DNA from 4 places in the Streptomyces sp. NPDC045431 genome. Region 3 is predicted to be linked to each of the others. Evidence: riboswitches for the same ligand, from Rfam matches in the RefSeq annotation. Region 3 holds a riboswitch; each other region holds the start of a gene.

What was found. A riboswitch is a leader RNA that binds a small molecule or an ion and turns the genes downstream of it on or off. The one in region 3 is predicted to bind cyclic di-AMP.
Region 1: it holds a riboswitch for cyclic di-AMP, as region 3 does, so the genes downstream of both, AB0A69_RS04615 (LysM peptidoglycan-binding domain-containing M23 family metallopeptidase) here and AB0A69_RS16065 (NlpC/P60 family protein) in region 3, are expected to answer to the same signal.
Region 2: it holds a riboswitch for cyclic di-AMP, as region 3 does, so the genes downstream of both, AB0A69_RS26695 (M23 family metallopeptidase) here and AB0A69_RS16065 (NlpC/P60 family protein) in region 3, are expected to answer to the same signal.
Region 4: it holds a riboswitch for cyclic di-AMP, as region 3 does, so the genes downstream of both, AB0A69_RS33275 (M23 family metallopeptidase) here and AB0A69_RS16065 (NlpC/P60 family protein) in region 3, are expected to answer to the same signal.

The regions. Positions count from the first base shown of each region.
Region 1 covers NZ_JBEZAQ010000002.1:54,350-58,249, reverse strand. The annotation lists gene AB0A69_RS04635 (aspartate aminotransferase family protein) at 1-159, shown strand, start outside; gene AB0A69_RS04630 (helix-turn-helix domain-containing protein) at 220-852, shown strand; gene AB0A69_RS04625 (DUF6126 family protein) at 878-994, shown strand; gene AB0A69_RS04620 (tyrosine-protein phosphatase) at 1,019-1,831, opposite strand; cyclic di-AMP (ydaO/yuaA leader) riboswitch at 2,257-2,415, shown strand; gene AB0A69_RS04615 (LysM peptidoglycan-binding domain-containing M23 family metallopeptidase) at 2,420-3,325, shown strand; gene AB0A69_RS04610 (SGNH/GDSL hydrolase family protein) at 3,495-3,900, shown strand, end outside.
Region 2 covers NZ_JBEZAQ010000016.1:94,374-98,273, forward strand. The annotation lists gene AB0A69_RS26690 (pitrilysin family protein) at 1-1,225, shown strand, start outside; cyclic di-AMP (ydaO/yuaA leader) riboswitch at 1,454-1,620, shown strand; gene AB0A69_RS26695 (M23 family metallopeptidase) at 1,633-2,415, shown strand; gene AB0A69_RS26700 (GntR family transcriptional regulator) at 2,619-3,284, shown strand; gene AB0A69_RS26705 (HPr family phosphocarrier protein) at 3,406-3,687, opposite strand; gene AB0A69_RS26710 (GNAT family N-acetyltransferase) at 3,819-3,900, shown strand, end outside.
Region 3 covers NZ_JBEZAQ010000006.1:135,623-139,522, forward strand. The annotation lists gene pcrA (DNA helicase PcrA) at 1-1,855, opposite strand, end outside; cyclic di-AMP (ydaO/yuaA leader) riboswitch at 2,054-2,210, shown strand; gene AB0A69_RS16065 (NlpC/P60 family protein) at 2,209-3,204, shown strand; gene AB0A69_RS16070 (hypothetical protein) at 3,260-3,613, opposite strand.
Region 4 covers NZ_JBEZAQ010000034.1:16,156-20,055, forward strand. The annotation lists gene AB0A69_RS33270 (PrsW family intramembrane metalloprotease) at 1-730, shown strand, start outside; gene AB0A69_RS33275 (M23 family metallopeptidase) at 919-2,094, opposite strand; cyclic di-AMP (ydaO/yuaA leader) riboswitch at 2,106-2,241, opposite strand; gene AB0A69_RS33280 (PP2C family protein-serine/threonine phosphatase) at 2,469-3,530, opposite strand; tRNA gene AB0A69_RS33285 (tRNA-Met) at 3,762-3,835, opposite strand.

The DNA of each region.
Region 1 (3,900 bases), on a different contig from region 3:
GAGGTGATCAAGCTGATTCCGCCGCTGATCATCGGGGAGCGGGAGGTGGACCGGTTCGTGGCCGCCTTCACCGCCGTCATGGACGAGGCCCATGCGGGCGGCGGCCTGATGTGGGACTTCGGCAAGACGCTGATGAAGCAGGCGGTCGCCAACCGCTGATCTTTTTGCCTCCGAGGCAAGAAAATTGCCTCTCGGGTCTCTTCCTGGCGCAATGGGGGCATGACCACCCCTGCCGGGGCTCCGTCCCCGGAACCGGAAGACCGGAGCGAGCCGCTGCCGGACGTCGCGCCCCGGCTGCGCGAGCTGCGCCGCCGCCGCGGCCTCACCCTGGAGTCCGCGGCCCGGCGCGCGGACCTGTCACCCGCGCACCTCTCCCGCCTGGAGACCGGTCGGCGCCAGCCCTCGCTGCCCATGCTCCTCGGCCTCGCCCGTGTCTACGGTACGACGGTGTCCGAGCTGCTCGGCGAGGTGCCGCCGGAGCGCGACCCGATCGTCCGCGCCGGGCGCGCCGAGCCCGTGGAGGCGGACGGCTGGACGTACCACCAGGCCGGCGGCGCGGGCCGCGCCCTGCAGGCCCTGCGCGTGGAGGTGCCGTACGCCGCCGGGCAGAGCGATCTCGTACGCGTCCACCCGGGGGAGGAGTGGCTGTACGTCCTCACCGGCCGGGTACGGCTCGTGCTCGGTGACGTGGTCCACGTCCTGGACCCCGGCGACAGCGCGCATTTCGACTCGCTGACCCCGCACCGCATCGCCGCGGCCGGCCGCCGCGGCGCCGAGCTGCTCTTCGTGCACACGCTGCTGCGGAGCGCCGCGGCAGACCTGTGCCTCGGCGGCACCGGCACCCACCGCTGACGGACCCCCGGAGAGGGAGAACCCCATGTCCTACGAAGTGAAGTTCCCGCGCGGGCTCGTCATCCGGCTCTTCGCCTACCTGGTGGCGGGCCACCTCTTCGCGGCGTTCCTGTACCTGCTCTTCGCGCTGGGCACCGGCTGACGGCGGCCCGCCCGGGCCCGGGGCTCAGCCCGCGTCGACGAGCCGCTCGCGCAGCCGCTCCCGCGTCTCGGGCGCCAGCTTCAGGCCCTCGGAGAGGTACCGCTCGGTCGTGCCCCAGGTCTCCTCGATCGTCGCGAAGGCCGCCCCCAGGTACTCCAGGCGCGCGTCGAAGAGCGGGCTGAGCAGCTCCATCACCTCGGGCGACATACCGGCCGGGGAGCTGTCGCTGCGGTGCACCTTGTAGCGGCGGTGCGGGTCGTTGGACTTGAGGTAGTCCGCCTCGATGGCCTCCCGCTCCACGCCGACCGCGAGCAGCGTCACCGCGATCGACAGCCCCGCCCGGTCCTTGCCCGCCGCGCAGTGCATCAGCGCCGGGACGCTGTCCTCGGCGAGGGCGTGCAGCACACGGCTGTGCTCCGCCGTGCGCTCCTTGATGATCATGCGGTACGACTCGGACATCCGCGCCGCCGCCTGGCCGTCCGCGAGGATCGAGCGCAGCTGGTCGAGGTCGCCGTCACGGACCATCCGCCAGAACTCGGCGCCGTCGGCCGGGTCGGTGAGCGGGATGTTCACGTTCCGGACGCCGGGGAGCTCGATGTCCGGGCCTTCGAGCTTCTGGTCGGCGGCGTTGCGGAAGTCGAAGATCGTGTGCAGCCCGAGGGAGCCGAGGAACGCCGCGTCCTCACCGGTGGCGTGCGCCAGGTGGCCGCTGCGGTAGAGCCGCCCGTGCCGGACGCGGAGCCCGTCCACCGTCGGCAGCCCGCCCACGTCCCGGAAATTACGCACACCGGACAGATCGGGCTCGCTCGACGGGGCCTGCGGCACCTGCTGCGTCACGGGGACTCCTCCGCGTCTGACGTCGGCGCCGGCCGCCGACGATGTCGCGATCCGACGATACGACATTGGGTTCCCGGGGCAATCATCCGCGCGGCCGTGGCCGCGGCCGCCGCGACGGCTCGTCGAGGTATGACGCTTCTGTCCGTATTGGGGCGTTCGGCATAACCTGCCCCGATAGCAAGGGAGATGGGTCTCGGCACGTGAGCAGCGTCATAAAAGTGACCGTCCGTGGCCGGGCTTCTTCCACAATTCCCCTGCACCCAGCGGGAATTCATGATCCGTAATCCACGGAGGGTGACCGGTATTCCGTAGCGGTACGGCGCAAAGGAATGCACGAGGGAAAGCGGCGGCTTGTTCGCGCCGACCCGGCTGTCCTACGGTCACCGCAATCCGGCCGGACCGCCGAATCCTGCCGCCGGCCCGGAATTCAGCACCCACCCACGTGTGGCAGGAGCGGGGGACCCAAGGTAAGTCCGCCGAGCCCGGAATTCCGGGACCGGCTCGGGGTTAAGTCGCGTCACCACGCGGCCGGGCATCTCCAGCCCGAACCCGACAGCTCACCTCGCAGGCGCCGGAGAGGAATTCGCCATGCCCGCCAAGGGTAAGCACCGCCGTCCCAAGTCCAGCACGCTCACGCGTGGTTTCGTCGCCGCCAGCACCGGTGGCGCGGCCATCGCCCTCCCGCTGCTCGGCGCCACCGGTGCGCACGCCGCGGAGCAGAGCGCCGCGCCGGCGACCGCTCCGCAGCAGGTCGTCGCCGCCGCGCAGACCACCCAGGCCGCCGCCAAGCCCGCGCCCCGTACGTACACCGTGGTCGCCGGCGACTACCTCGCCAAGATCGCCCACAACAAGAACGTCAAGGGCGGCTGGCAGAAGCTGTACAAGGACAACCGCGAGGTCATCGGCGAGGACCCGTCGCTGATCCTGCCGGGCATGGAGCTCACCCTCGGCGCCAAGGCCGCCCCGGCCAAGGCGAAGCCGAAGGCCGACGAGGACCGCAGTGAGGCCCGCGCCTCCCGCTCCGCCGCCAAGCCCCAGGCCCCGGCGGCCAAGGCCGCCCCGGCGCAGTCCGCCCCGAAGAGCAGCGCCTCGGGCTTCACCGCCCCGGTCGACTCCTCGATCACCACCCCCTACCGCGCCTCCGGCTCCATGTGGTCCTCCGGCTACCACACCGGTGTCGACTTCGCGGCCTCCTCCGGCACCAGCGTCAAGGCCGTCGGCCCCGGCACCGTCGTCTCGGCCGGCTGGAGCGGCTCGTACGGCAACGAGGTCGTCATCAAGCACACCGACGGCACCTACTCGCAGTACGCCCACCTCTCCCAGCTCTCCGTCTCCTCCGGCCAGAGCGTGAGCGGCGGCCAGCAGATCGGCCTCTCCGGCTCCACCGGCAACTCCACCGGCCCGCACCTGCACTTCGAGATCCGCACCAGCCCCAGCTACGGCTCGGACATCGACCCGCTGGCGTACCTGCGCCAGCACGGCGTCTCGATCTGACGCACCGTCGGCACACCGCCGATCCCGCCCCGCCCGGCACCGTGCCCCACGGTGTCGGGCGGCGGCGTATTCCGGCTTGGGTGAATCTTGACCGGTGGCGTATCTCACGCTACGTCAACCCCTCCTTACGGTCGCGTAGGTCACATGGAAGGAGGCAGGATGTGCTCCCGTGGCAGACGATTCGACCTTCAGAGACAGTGGCGTATTCGGGTCGTACGTGGCGATCGGTGACAGCTTCACCGAAGGCGTCGGAGACCCCGGACCCGACGGGACGTTCGTCGGCTGGGCCGACCGCCTGGCGGTGCTGCTCGCCGACCGGCTGCCCGAGCCCGACGACTTCCGGTACGCGAACCTCGCCGTACGCGGCCGGCTCCTCGACCAGATCGTCGAGGAGCAGCTCCCGCGGGCGAAGGAGCTCACCCCTGACCTGGTGACCTTCTGCGCGGGCGGCAACGACATCATCCGGCCGGGCAGCGACCCCGACGACGTGGCCGAGCGCTTCGAGCGGGCCGTCGCCGATCTGACCTCGGTGGTCGGCACCGTGCTGGTGACGACCGGCTTCGACACCCGCGGCG
Region 2 (3,900 bases), on a different contig from region 3:
CGCCGCCCCCCTGGAGGCCGAGCCCGAGGGCCTGGACGGTGTCGCCACGATCATGGCCCGGGCGCTGTCCGAGGGCACCGACAAGTACTCGGCGGAGGAGTTCGCCGCCGAGCTGGAGCGCTGCGGCGCCACCCTCGACGCACACGCCGACCACCCCGGCGTACGCGTCTCCCTGGAGGTCCCGGTCTCCCGGCTGGCCAAGGCCCTCGGCCTGGTCGCCGACGCCCTGCGCGCGCCCGCCTTCGCCGACAGCGAGGTCGAGCGCCTGGTGCGCAACCGGCTCGACGAGATCCCGCACGAGATCGCCAACCCGGCGCGCCGCGCCGCCATGCAGCTCTCCAAGGAGCTGTTCCCGGCCGACTCCCGGATGTCCCGCCCCCGCCAGGGCACCCTGGAGACGGTGGAGCGCATCGACTCCGCGGCCGTACGGGCCTTCTACGAGGCCCATGTCCGGCCCGCCACGGCCACCGCGATCGTCGTCGGCGACCTCACGGACGTCGACCTCGACGCGGTGCTCGCCGACACCCTCGGCGCCTGGACCGGCGACACCGCCGAGCCCCGCCCCGTACCGCCCGTCACGGCCGACGACACGGGCCGCGTCGTCATCGTCGACCGCCCCGGCGCCGTGCAGACGCAGCTGCTGATCGGCCGCATCGGCTCCGACCGGCACGACCGCGTCTGGCCGGCCCAGGTGCTCGGCACCTACTGCCTGGGCGGCACCCTGACCTCGCGCCTGGACCGCGTCCTGCGTGAGGAGAAGGGCTACACCTACGGCGTACGGGCCTTCGGCCAGGTGCTCCGCTCCGGTCCCGAGGGCAACGGCGCCTCGATGCTCGCCATCAGCGGCTCCGTCGACACCCCCAACACCGGCCCGGCGCTCGACGACCTGTGGAAGGTGCTGCGCACCCTCGCCGCCGAGGGCCTGACCGACGCCGAGCGGGACGTCGCCGTGCAGAACCTCGTGGGCGTCGCCCCGCTCAAGTACGAGACGGCGGCCTCGGTCGCGGGCACCCTCGCCGACCAGGTCGAGCAGCACCTCCCGGACGACTTCCAGGCGCGGTTGTACGCCCGCCTGGCCGAGACCGGGACGGTGGAGGCCACGGCCGCGGTCGTCAGCGCCTTCCCGGTGGACCGTCTCGTCACGGTGCTCGTCGGCGACGCCGCGCAGATCAAGGAGCCGGTCGAGGCGCTCGGTATCGGCGAAGTCAGCGTCGTCAGCGGCTGATTGACGGCGGATCGGCCGCGCGTCACCAGCGGAACCCCGGCATCCATGCGGATGCCGGGGTTCCGCTGTCTGTTCCCCGGTCCGCCGCATGTCCGTTTTGTTGCGGAGGTTACGTGTCTGCCCTGTGGCGTGCGCTACAAAAAACCGTGTCCGTTTGGTGATTGAAAGATCAGCCGCTTAGCGTCTGATGCGCTGTCCGCCCGCCGTACCCGCCGCATCCGCGGCACCGGGCAGCCATCGCCGAATCCCCATCGGGCGCGAGCCCGGGGAGCCGGGGACCCACACGAAGTCCCTGGGGTGAATCGGACGCCTTCGCATCCGTGCGGAGGGGTCCGTAGGAGACCTTCCTGCTCCGAACCCGTCAGCTAACCCGGTAGGCGAGAAGGAAGGAAAGGATCAGCCACCGAATGGCGTTCACCCGTGCCACCGGGAAGCACCGTGCCCCGAGCCGCCTGAGCCGTAAGAGCGCACACGTCGCCGGCGTGGCGGCCATCGCCACCACCGGCGTCATCGGAACCCTCGCTTCCCCGGCGCTCGCCGCCGACGCGGACGTCCGCGCACTGGAGGACACCGGCCTCAACCAGGCGGTCATCACCGACACGCTCGCCGAGAGCGTGGACGCCCAGGCCGAGGCGCAGGAGCGTGAGGCCGAGGAGGCCGCCGCCCGCGCCGCCGCCCAGGCCGAGGCCGAAGCCGAGGCCAAGCGCAAGGCCGAGGCCCGCGTCAAGGCCGCCCGCGAGGCGGAGGAGCGCGCCGCCCGCGAGGCCGAGCGCAAGCGCCTGAACTCCTTCACGCTCCCGGTCGCCGGTTCGTACGTCAGCACCGGCTACCAGACCGGCGGCGCCATGTGGTCCTCCGGCAGCCACACCGGCGTCGACTTCCACGCCGCCTCCGGCTCCACGGTCGTCGCCGTGGGCCTGGGCACCGTCGTCGAGGCGGGCTGGGGCGGCGCGTACGGCAACAACGTGGTGATCCGGATGGCGGACGGCATGTACACGCAGTACGGCCACCTCTCCTCCGTCAGCGTCTCGGTCGGCGAGCGGGTCATGCCCGGCCAGCAGATCGGCCTCTCCGGCTCCACCGGCAACTCCTCCGGTCCGCACCTCCACTTCGAGGCCCGCACGAGCGCCGAGTACGGCTCGGACATCGACCCGGTCGCGTACCTGCGCTCGCACGGCGTCAACGTCTGACCCGCACATTCCGCGAAGAAGGCCCCGGCTCCCCATCCGAGCCGGGGCCTTCTTCGTGCGGCTTCGTGCGGCCATTGGCCAAAAGATATCCATGGATTTCGACCGGGCATCGGAAATTCAGTCCCGTTGTCATAGAGTCGCTGAACACTCGTCACATCGGTCGGACGCACGCTGTTTCGCGCGCATTACGTCGGAGGTTCGGTATGCGCATTCCCGCGCACTCGGTATGCACGGCGATTCGCGACGACATCGTCTCCGGCGTCTTCCCGCGCGGCGCCCGCCTCACCGAGGAGCAGCTGGCGCGCCGCTACGGCGTCTCCCGCGTCCCGGTCCGCGAGGCCCTGCGGACGCTGGAGTCCGAGGGCTTCGTCACCACCCGCCGCCACGCCGGGGCGTGCGTCGCCGAGCCCACCGAGCAGGAGGCGGCCGACCTGCTGGAGGTCCGGGCGCTGCTGGAGCCGCTCGGTGCGGCGCGCGCGGCCCAGCGGCGTACCGAGGCGCACCTCAAGGTGTTGCGGGGCCTGGTCAGACTGGGCCAGGAGCGGGCGCGCCGGGGTCAGGGGGAGGACCTGCGGGCGCTCGGCGGCTGGTTCCACGAGACGCTCGCCCAGGCCTCCGGCAGTCCGGGCCTGACCGCCCTGCTGACCCAGCTGCGCCACAAGATCGCCTGGATGTACGCGGTCGAGCAGCCGGCGGCGCCCGTGGAGGCGTGGGCCGAGCACGGCGCGATCGTCGACGCGGTGGCGCGCGGCGACGCGGAACGGGCCCGGGCGCTCACCGCCCTGCACACCGAACGCTCGCTCGGCGCGCACCGGCTGCGTGTGAGGACTCCGCAACATCGCGTCAACACGGCGAGCGCCCGCATTTAACAGCGAGACCGTATACAGAAAGATTCACCGAAACGAAAAGCGGAGCCGTATCACCCGGGAATTCCGGGGCGATACGGCTCCGCTGCGATATCAGGCAGGCGCCGGAGATATCCGAGACGGATCAGACGGTCTCGGGAAGCTCCTCGAGCCCTTCGGCGACCAGCTTCGCCAGGCGGTCCAGAGCGGCGTCCGCGCCCTCCGCGTCCGACGCGAGCACGATCTCCTCGCCGCCCTGCGCACCCAGGCCGAGGACCGCGAGCATCGACGCGGCGTTCACCGGGTTGCCGTCGGCCTTGGCGATCGTCACGGGGACGCCGGCGGCCGTGGCGGCACGGACGAAGATGGAGGCGGGGCGGGCGTGCAGGCCCTCGGCCCAGCCGACGTTGACGCGGCGCTCAGCCATGGTGTTGCCCTTCGAGTTCAGGGGGTTGTCTAGACCACTCTCTCATGTTCTCCGGTGTGCATGCGAACCTGATCAATGTGCCCTGTCCACAGCACCTCCGCGACCGGTGCCCCGCACCGTAACCTGGGCCCATGCGGACCCCGTCGGATCAGCCGGAACATGCGTACCCCGACCACTGGGAAGCCGATGTCGTGCTGCGCGACGGCGGCACCG
Region 3 (3,900 bases):
GGTCGGAGTCGGCGACGAGCGCCACCTGCTCCAGGAACTCGGCGAGCGTGCCGGGGTTCTCGCCGCGCTCCTGCTCGAACTCCAGGGCCACGGCGGCGAGCTCCTGGAGGTTCTCGATGCGGGTCTCGTCCTGCGGGTCGGTGGAGGCCTGCAGTTCGGCGAGGTACCCGGTGCGCTCCAGGACCGCCTCCAGGACCACGGCCGGACCGGCGCCGGATTCGGCGATGGTGCGCAGCTCGTCGAGGAGCGTGTTGAAGCGCTTCACGGCGTTCGCGGAGCGCGCCGCCATGCCGTACGCCTCGTCGACGCGGCGCAGCGCCTGCGGGAAGGTGATCTTCTCGCGGAGGGCCAGCGCCTCGATCATCGCCTCGGCGCGGTCGCCGATGCCCCGCTTGGGCACGTTGAGGATGCGGCGCAGCGGGACGCTGTCCTCCGGGTTCGCCAGCACGCGCAGATACGCCAGGACGTCCCGGACCTCCTTGCGCTCGTAGAAGCGGACGCCGCCGACGACCTTGTACGGCAGGCCGACGCGGATGAAGATCTCCTCGAAGACGCGGGACTGGGCGTTCGTCCGGTAGAAGATCGCGACGTCGCCGGCCTTCGCCTCGCCCGCGTCCGTCAGCCGGTCGATCTCGTCGGCGACGAACTGCGCCTCGTCGTGCTCGGTGTCCGCGACGTACCCGGTGATGCGCGAGCCGGGGCCGGCGTTCGTCCACAGGTTCTTGGGGCGGCGGCTCTCATTGCGCTCGATCACGGCGTTGGCCGCGGAGAGGATGGTCTGGGTGGAGCGGTAGTTCTGCTCCAGCAGGATCGTCGTCGCGTCCGGGTAGTCCTCCTCGAACTGGAGGATGTTGCGGATGGTGGCGCCGCGGAAGGCGTAGATCGACTGGTCGGCGTCACCGACGACGCACAACTCGGCCGGGGCGAGGTCGTCGTAACCCGTCCCCACCAGTTCGCGTACGAGCGTGTACTGGGCGTGGTTGGTGTCCTGGTACTCGTCGACGAGGACGTGGCGGAAGCGGCGGCGGTAGTGCTCGGCGACGTCCGGGAACGCCTGGAGCAGGTGGACCGTCGTCATGATGATGTCGTCGAAGTCCAGGGCGTTGGCCTCGCGCAGCCGCGCCTGGTACATCCGGTACGCCTCGGCGAGCGTCTTCTCGAAACCGTCGGCGGCCTGGTCGGCGAAGGTCTCCTCGTCGATCAGCTCGTTCTTGAGGTTGGAGATCTTGGCGCTGAAGGACTTCGGCGGGAACTTCTTCGGGTCGAGGTCCAGGTCGCGGCAGACCAGCGCCATGAGCCGCTTGGAGTCGGCGGCGTCGTAGATCGAGAAGGACGACGTGAAGCCGAGCCTCTTCGACTCTCGGCGCAGGATGCGGACGCACGCACTGTGGAAGGTCATCACCCACATGGCGTTGGCGCGCGGGCCGACGAGCTGCTCGACGCGCTCCTTCATCTCGCCGGCGGCCTTGTTGGTGAAGGTGATCGCCAGTATCTGGCCCGGGTGGACGTGCCGGGTGGCCAGCAGGTGGGCGATGCGGTGGGTGAGCACCCGGGTCTTGCCGGAGCCCGCACCGGCCACGATGAGCAGCGGCGAGCCGGTGTGGACGACGGCGGCGCGCTGCTGGTCGTTCAGCCCCTCCAGCAGCGCGGCGGGGTCCACGACGGTGCGCGGCGCACCGTCGCGGTGGTACGCGTCCCGGGCCGGGGGCACGTCGAAGCGGTCCCCGAAGAGGTCGTGCGGGACCTCCTCCGGGGCCGGGGCGTGGCCCTCGGCGTCCTCGGGGGGCGGCGGCGGTTCCTCGGAGGTGTGGTTCCGCAGGTCCGCCAGGAAGCTGTCGTCAAAGAGGCTGCTCATCGCCTATCGAGTCTAGGCCGCCCCACTGACAGTCGGGGCCGAACAGACTTCGTCGCAGAGCGCGATGACACATAAGCACCGCGTAAAGGTCACGAAAATGTATCCGGCATATCGAACATCATCCTTCACAGCACCACCACACGTTGGCTAGCGTGCCGCACAAGCGGACCGTTCCCTCATCGGCGAACCACGCCGATCGGACCGCCCACGCCGAATCCACTCTCCCCGCACGGGAGTTGGAACCGGGGACCCACCATGCACCATGGGGTGAATCGGCCGCTTCCGCAGGCCGTAGGGCACCTTCCGTTCGCCCGAACCCGCCGGTTGACCCGGTAGGCGGTCTACGGAAGGAGATGCCGGCCTTGGCGTCGCATCGCAAGCCGCGCAGCAGCACCACCCGCACGTTCGGTTCGTTTGGCACGTTCGGTACGAATTCCCCCGCCGTCGGGGTCACGACGGCCGCCATCGCCTCGGTCACGACCCTGCTGTCCGCCCAGTCGGCCGAGGCCGCGCCGGGCCGGCCGACGGTGGAGGAGGTGCAGAGGAAGATCGACGACCTCTACCGGCAGGCCGGAGGCACGGGTACGCAGGCGCAGCGGTACGCCCAGCCCGTGCGGCCCGCCCCGCCGGCCCAGCCCGTGCGGCCGGCCCAGCCCGTCGAGCCCGCCCCGCCCAGCCCGTACGTCCCGCACATCGAGGCGGAGCCGACCGCGAGGCCCGACAACGATGCCGTCGAGGCCGCCGAGGCGTGGAAGGCGGAGATCCCGGCCCCGCGGGCCGAGCCCGCGAAGACCCCCGAGGCGCTGCGCGCCGGCAAGCGGACGGTGCAGCGCAAGCTCGCGGAGGCGCACGCCCTGCTGGCGCGGGAGGAGACGCGGACGGAGACGCTGAGCGAGACGCCGACCGGGACGCCGACCGGGACGCGGGCGGAGGCCCCGGCGTACGGGCCGGAAGCCCGCGGGACCGAGAACGGAACCGGTCACGGGCCCGACCGCACCGCGGCCGAAGCGGACAAGGTGCTGGCCTTCGCCCGCGCCCAGCTCGGCAAGCCGTACGTCTGGGGCGCGGCCGGCCCGAGCTCGTACGACTGCTCCGGCCTGACCCAGGCGGCCTGGAAGGCGGCGGGCGTCGACCTGCCGCGGACCACCTGGGAGCAGGCCCGCGTCGGCACGCGCGTCTCCATGGACGAGCTGCGCCCCGGCGACCTGGTGTTCTTCTACGACGACATCAGCCACGTCGGCGTCTACCAGGGCGACGGCGTGATGATCCACGCCCCGCGCCCCGGGATGAACGTCCGCGAGGACGCGGTCCACTCCATGCCGCTGTACGGCTGCGTGCGCCCCGCCTGAGGGGCCCGCCTGAGGGGGGCGGCCCGCCCGTGGGAAGCGGGCCGCTCAGGTCACATCAGGTCCAGAGCGTCGCGATGAAGATGTTGGCGACGGTGAGGCCGCCCACGGCGCCGAACAGCGCCTTGTCGACCGTCTCCTCGTCCCGCTTGACGTAGACCAGACCGAGAATGACGACCAGGATCGCCAGCTTCACGCCGATCTTGATGTTGTTCACGGTCTGGTCGTCGGCCTGGTTGAGCCCGACCAGGGCCACACCCGTCACCAGCATGGTCAGCGCGCCGTGCAGCATGCCGGGGCTGAAGCGCGCCGTACCCGCGCCCATCGCCTTCATCTGGGACAGGAAGCCGCCCAGCAGGGCGCCGATACCGATGATGTGCAGCGCGACGAAGACATTGATGAGTACGTCCATGGGCCGGAGCCTAACCGGGGCCATAGCACCGGTCGCCGGTCAGGGTTGCCTCATTCGTCGCCTCGGTCACAGCTGATACGGAATGAGAGATTCCAGGCGCGTCGCCGCCAACGGAAGCCGTTCCCGAACTCTCACCTGCGGGCAATTGCGGTCACTCCCCCTCACCACCGTGACCGGCGGGTTTAGCGTCCTCCCCCAGGTGGCCGGTTCTCCCACCGCCGTCTTCCGACTCCCGGGCGGCGGCCGGCCACCCCACCCACACGCGACAGGGAAGGGAAGTGACCCGC
Region 4 (3,900 bases), on a different contig from region 3:
GTACCTGGGGAACGCCTTCGGGGAGGACCAGCAGCTCGGGGCGACCGGCCTCGCCTCGGTCACGGCCGCGACCTTCTTCGTACGGGTCGTGATGTCGCCCTTCGCGCACCCGCTGTTCACGGTCTTCACCGGCCTGGGCTTCGGCATCGCCGCCGTCAGCGCGCGCCGCAAGCGCGTACGCCGCATCGCGCTGCCCCTGCTCGGGCTCCTGCTGGCGATGGGCATGCACGCGATGTGGAACGGCTCGGTGTCGTTCTTCGGCCCCTGGGGGTTCTACGCGGTCTACGCGGCGTTCATGCTGCCAGCCTTCGGGCTGATGACCTGGCTGGTGATCTGGACCCGCCAGCGCGAGCTGCGCACCATATCCGGCGAGCTGCCCGCGTACGCGGCGGCCGGCTGGCTCTCGCCCACCGAGCCGCTGGCGCTGGCCTCCATGCGGGCGCGCGGCCTGGCCCGCGGGTACGCGGCCCGCTCCTTCGGCCCGGCGGCGGCACGGGCGGTCGGCGAGTACGAGGCGTTCGCGACGACGCTGGCGTTCCTGCGCCACCGGGCCCGCAGGGGTGCGGCGGACCCGGACTTCGTGGCGCGGGAGCAGGAGCTGCTGCACCACCTGTGGCAGCGCAAGGCGGTGGCGGGCCCGGCCCTGACGTACGCGGCGCGCGCGACGGGCCGGGTGTGGGTGCCGCCTCCGCACCGGGACTACGACGGCTACAACCCGTACCGGGTCTGAGCGGCGTTGCGCGGGCGCGGCGGACCGAACAGGGAGACCGGCGGCCCTGGCGTCGGGGGGTGGAACGCCAGGGCCACCGGAGTGCCGGGGCGGCCGGGCCTCAGGGCCGGGCCGCGGACTGCCAGGCCTCAGGGGGCCGGGCCGCAGGGGGCAGCGGAGTGGCAGGCCTCAGGCGGGCGGGCCGGGCCTCAGACCGTCAGGCCCTTGCCGCGCAGCCACGCCAGCGGGTCCACGCCGGCGCCGCCCGCCGTGTGGATTTCCAGGTGCAGGTGCGGCCCGGTCACATTGCCGGTCGCGCCGACGCGCCCGATGGTCTCGCCCGTGCCGACCTTCTGCCCGGCGCCGACCGTCATCGAGGAGAGGTGGCAGTACCAGACCTCGGTGCCGTCCTCCAGCTCCAGGACGATCCGGTAGCCGTACGAGCCGGACCAGCCGGCCGACTTGATGGTGCCGCCGTGCACGGCCTTGGCCGGGGTGCCGGTGGGGGCCGCGAGGTCGAGGCCGGTGTGGTAGCCGGAGGACCACATGTTGCCGGCCTGGCCGTAGGTGGAGGTGATCGTGTACGAGGAGGTCGGCAGCGCGTAGCTGCCGGCGAGCTCGGCCAGGCGCTCGGCCTCCGCCTTGGCCGCCGCGGCGGCCTCGGCGGCCTCGGCCTTCGCCGCCGCCTCCGCCTTGGCCTTCGCCTCGGCGGCGGCCTCCTTCTCGGCGGCGGTCTGCTGGGCCTTGGCCGCGGCGGCCGCCTGCTCGGCGGCCTCCTTCTCGGCCGCGAGCTTCGCCGCCGCGTCCGCGGACGCCTGCTGCTGCTCGGCCTGCTGGAGGATGCGGGCCCGCAGGGCCTCGCCCGCGCTCGCACCGCTGTCGGCGCGGTCCCCGGCGGACCCTTCGGCGGCGGAGGACCCGGTGGTCAGCGGCGCGGCGGCCGGCTGGGCGTCGGCGGAGGCGCCGGATCCGTCGGACCCGTCCGCACCGTCATCGGCGCCGTCGTCGGAGAGCAGGGAGCCGATGCCCGGCATGGACTCGGCGTCCGGGAGGCTGTCGGCTATCGCACCGGGCAGGTCGGGCAGGGATATGGAGACCGGCGGCTTGTCCTGCGCGGTGGCCATCCCGCCCGCGCCGACGGCCGCGATGACGCCCACACCCAGGACGGTGGAGCTACGGGCCAGCCCGCCGCGCTGCTTGACCACGCGATGGCGGCCGCGGACGGGACGGACGGTGTCCTCGGTGGGGTTCCACTCCTCCCACTGACCCTGACTCTCAGCGGGGGAACCGGAACCGGGGCCCGGACCGAAGGCATCGACGAAATGAGGGGCCGGGGAGGCCGATGGGGCAGACGGCGCTTCGGGGGCAGGCCTGTTGGACGCCACGGGGGCGCACTCCTTTCCTTCCTTCTCGCCTACCGGGTTAGCTGACGGGTTCGGAGCAGGAAGGTCTCCTTCAGGCCGCGATGCGGCCCGATTCACCCCAAGGTGGTGGTTCCCCGGTTCCCTTGCGGAATTCGGCGCGCGCGCACGGTGCCGTCGCTCTTGCGTCGGCTGGGACGACCGCGCTGCGTTATCGAACGTTAATAGACGCGGGGCCGTGTTTCCAAGCTGTTCCTACTGATCATTAACTACTTAGCCCCTGGCATACCGCCCCACAAACGGGCATTAGCAGCCAAGTTGACTGCCCCTCACGCCCCGTGGGCCTCACCACACTTCCTGACGGTTCGTCAACTGTTATGCGGAGCGCTCCACGCCGATCACCCTCCGTGCGGGACCGTCCCGGCCCGCTGCCCCTGGGGCTTGGTCACCGCGAGCAGCGCGAGGTCGTCGGTCGTCCCCCCGCCCCCCGTATGCCGCCGTACGTCCTCGACCAGGGCGTCCAGCAGCTCCCCCGGCCCCGCGAAGCTCCGCCCCGCCAGCCACTCCGCCGGCTCGTAGAAGGCCCCGCCCGCGTCCCGCGCCTCGGAGAGCCCGTCCGTGTAGAAGAGCAGCGTCGCCCCGGGCGGGAACGGCACCTCGTCCGCGCGGTCGGGCCACGGCCCCAGGTCCACCATCCCGAGCGGCAGCGCGGGCTCGGTCGGCTCCAGCCGCTTCAGGCCCCCGTCGGCGTACAGCATCAGCGGCTCCGGGTGGCCGCGGTTGACCAGCCGCACCACCGCGTCGCCGCGCGCCACCTCGGCCAGGACGGCGGTGGTGAAGCCCTCGAAGGCGTCGAGCCCGTCACGCCGGGTCCCCTCCCGCGCGAGCGCCCGCTCCAGCCGCTGCGACACCCCCTCCAGCGAGCTCTCCTGCTCGGCCGCCTCCCGGAACGCCCCGAGCACGACCGCCACCGCCTCGACGGCGCCCATCCCCTTCCCCCGTACGTCCCCGACCACCAGCCGCACCCCGTAGGGCGTGTCCTGCACGGCGTAGAGGTCGCCCCCGATGAACGCGTCCGCCTGCGCCGCCTCGTACCGCGCCGCCACCCGCAGGCCACCGATCCGCTCGGCCGGCGTCGGCAGCACGGCGCGCTGGGCGGACTCGGCGATGCCGCGGGCGGAGGCGAGCCGCTCATCGCTGCGCCGCACGACCCGGTTGATCATCAGCGCGAACGCCGAGACCGTGGCCAGGGTGACGAGCTCGGTGACGGACGGCGCCTCGTCCAGGGTGCCGCTGTGGAGGCGCAGTCCGGCCAGCGCCAGAAGGGCGGCGGTCCCGGCCACCAGCGTGATCCGCGCGGTGAAGAACGGCGCGGCGACGAGCGGGGCGGCGGTGAACAGCGGCACGGCCGTGAACCGGGGCGGCGTCAGCAGGTCGAACACCACCCCGCCGACGATCATCAGGACGGGCACCACCCGGAGGAAGCGGCGCACCTTCGCGCGCCGCGCGCTCCGACTCCAGGTCCTGTCGCCGTTGTCGCCCACGGTTACGGACGGTAGGCGGGCCGCGCGCACGCCGTCCGGAGCCGCGCCGCACGACGCCCCGCCATCGGCCGACCGGGCGACCAGGGCGTACGACATGCACATACGACGAAGGCCCGGTGCCTTGTGGCACCGGGCCTTCGTCATCAGTAGCGGGGACAGGATTTGAACCTGCGACCTCTGGGTTATGAGCCCAGCGAGCTACCGAGCTGCTCCACCCCGCGTCGGTGAACACCACCTTACGCCATGCGGAGCAAGATCATCTCCATTTACGCGACCGGCCTCCCGC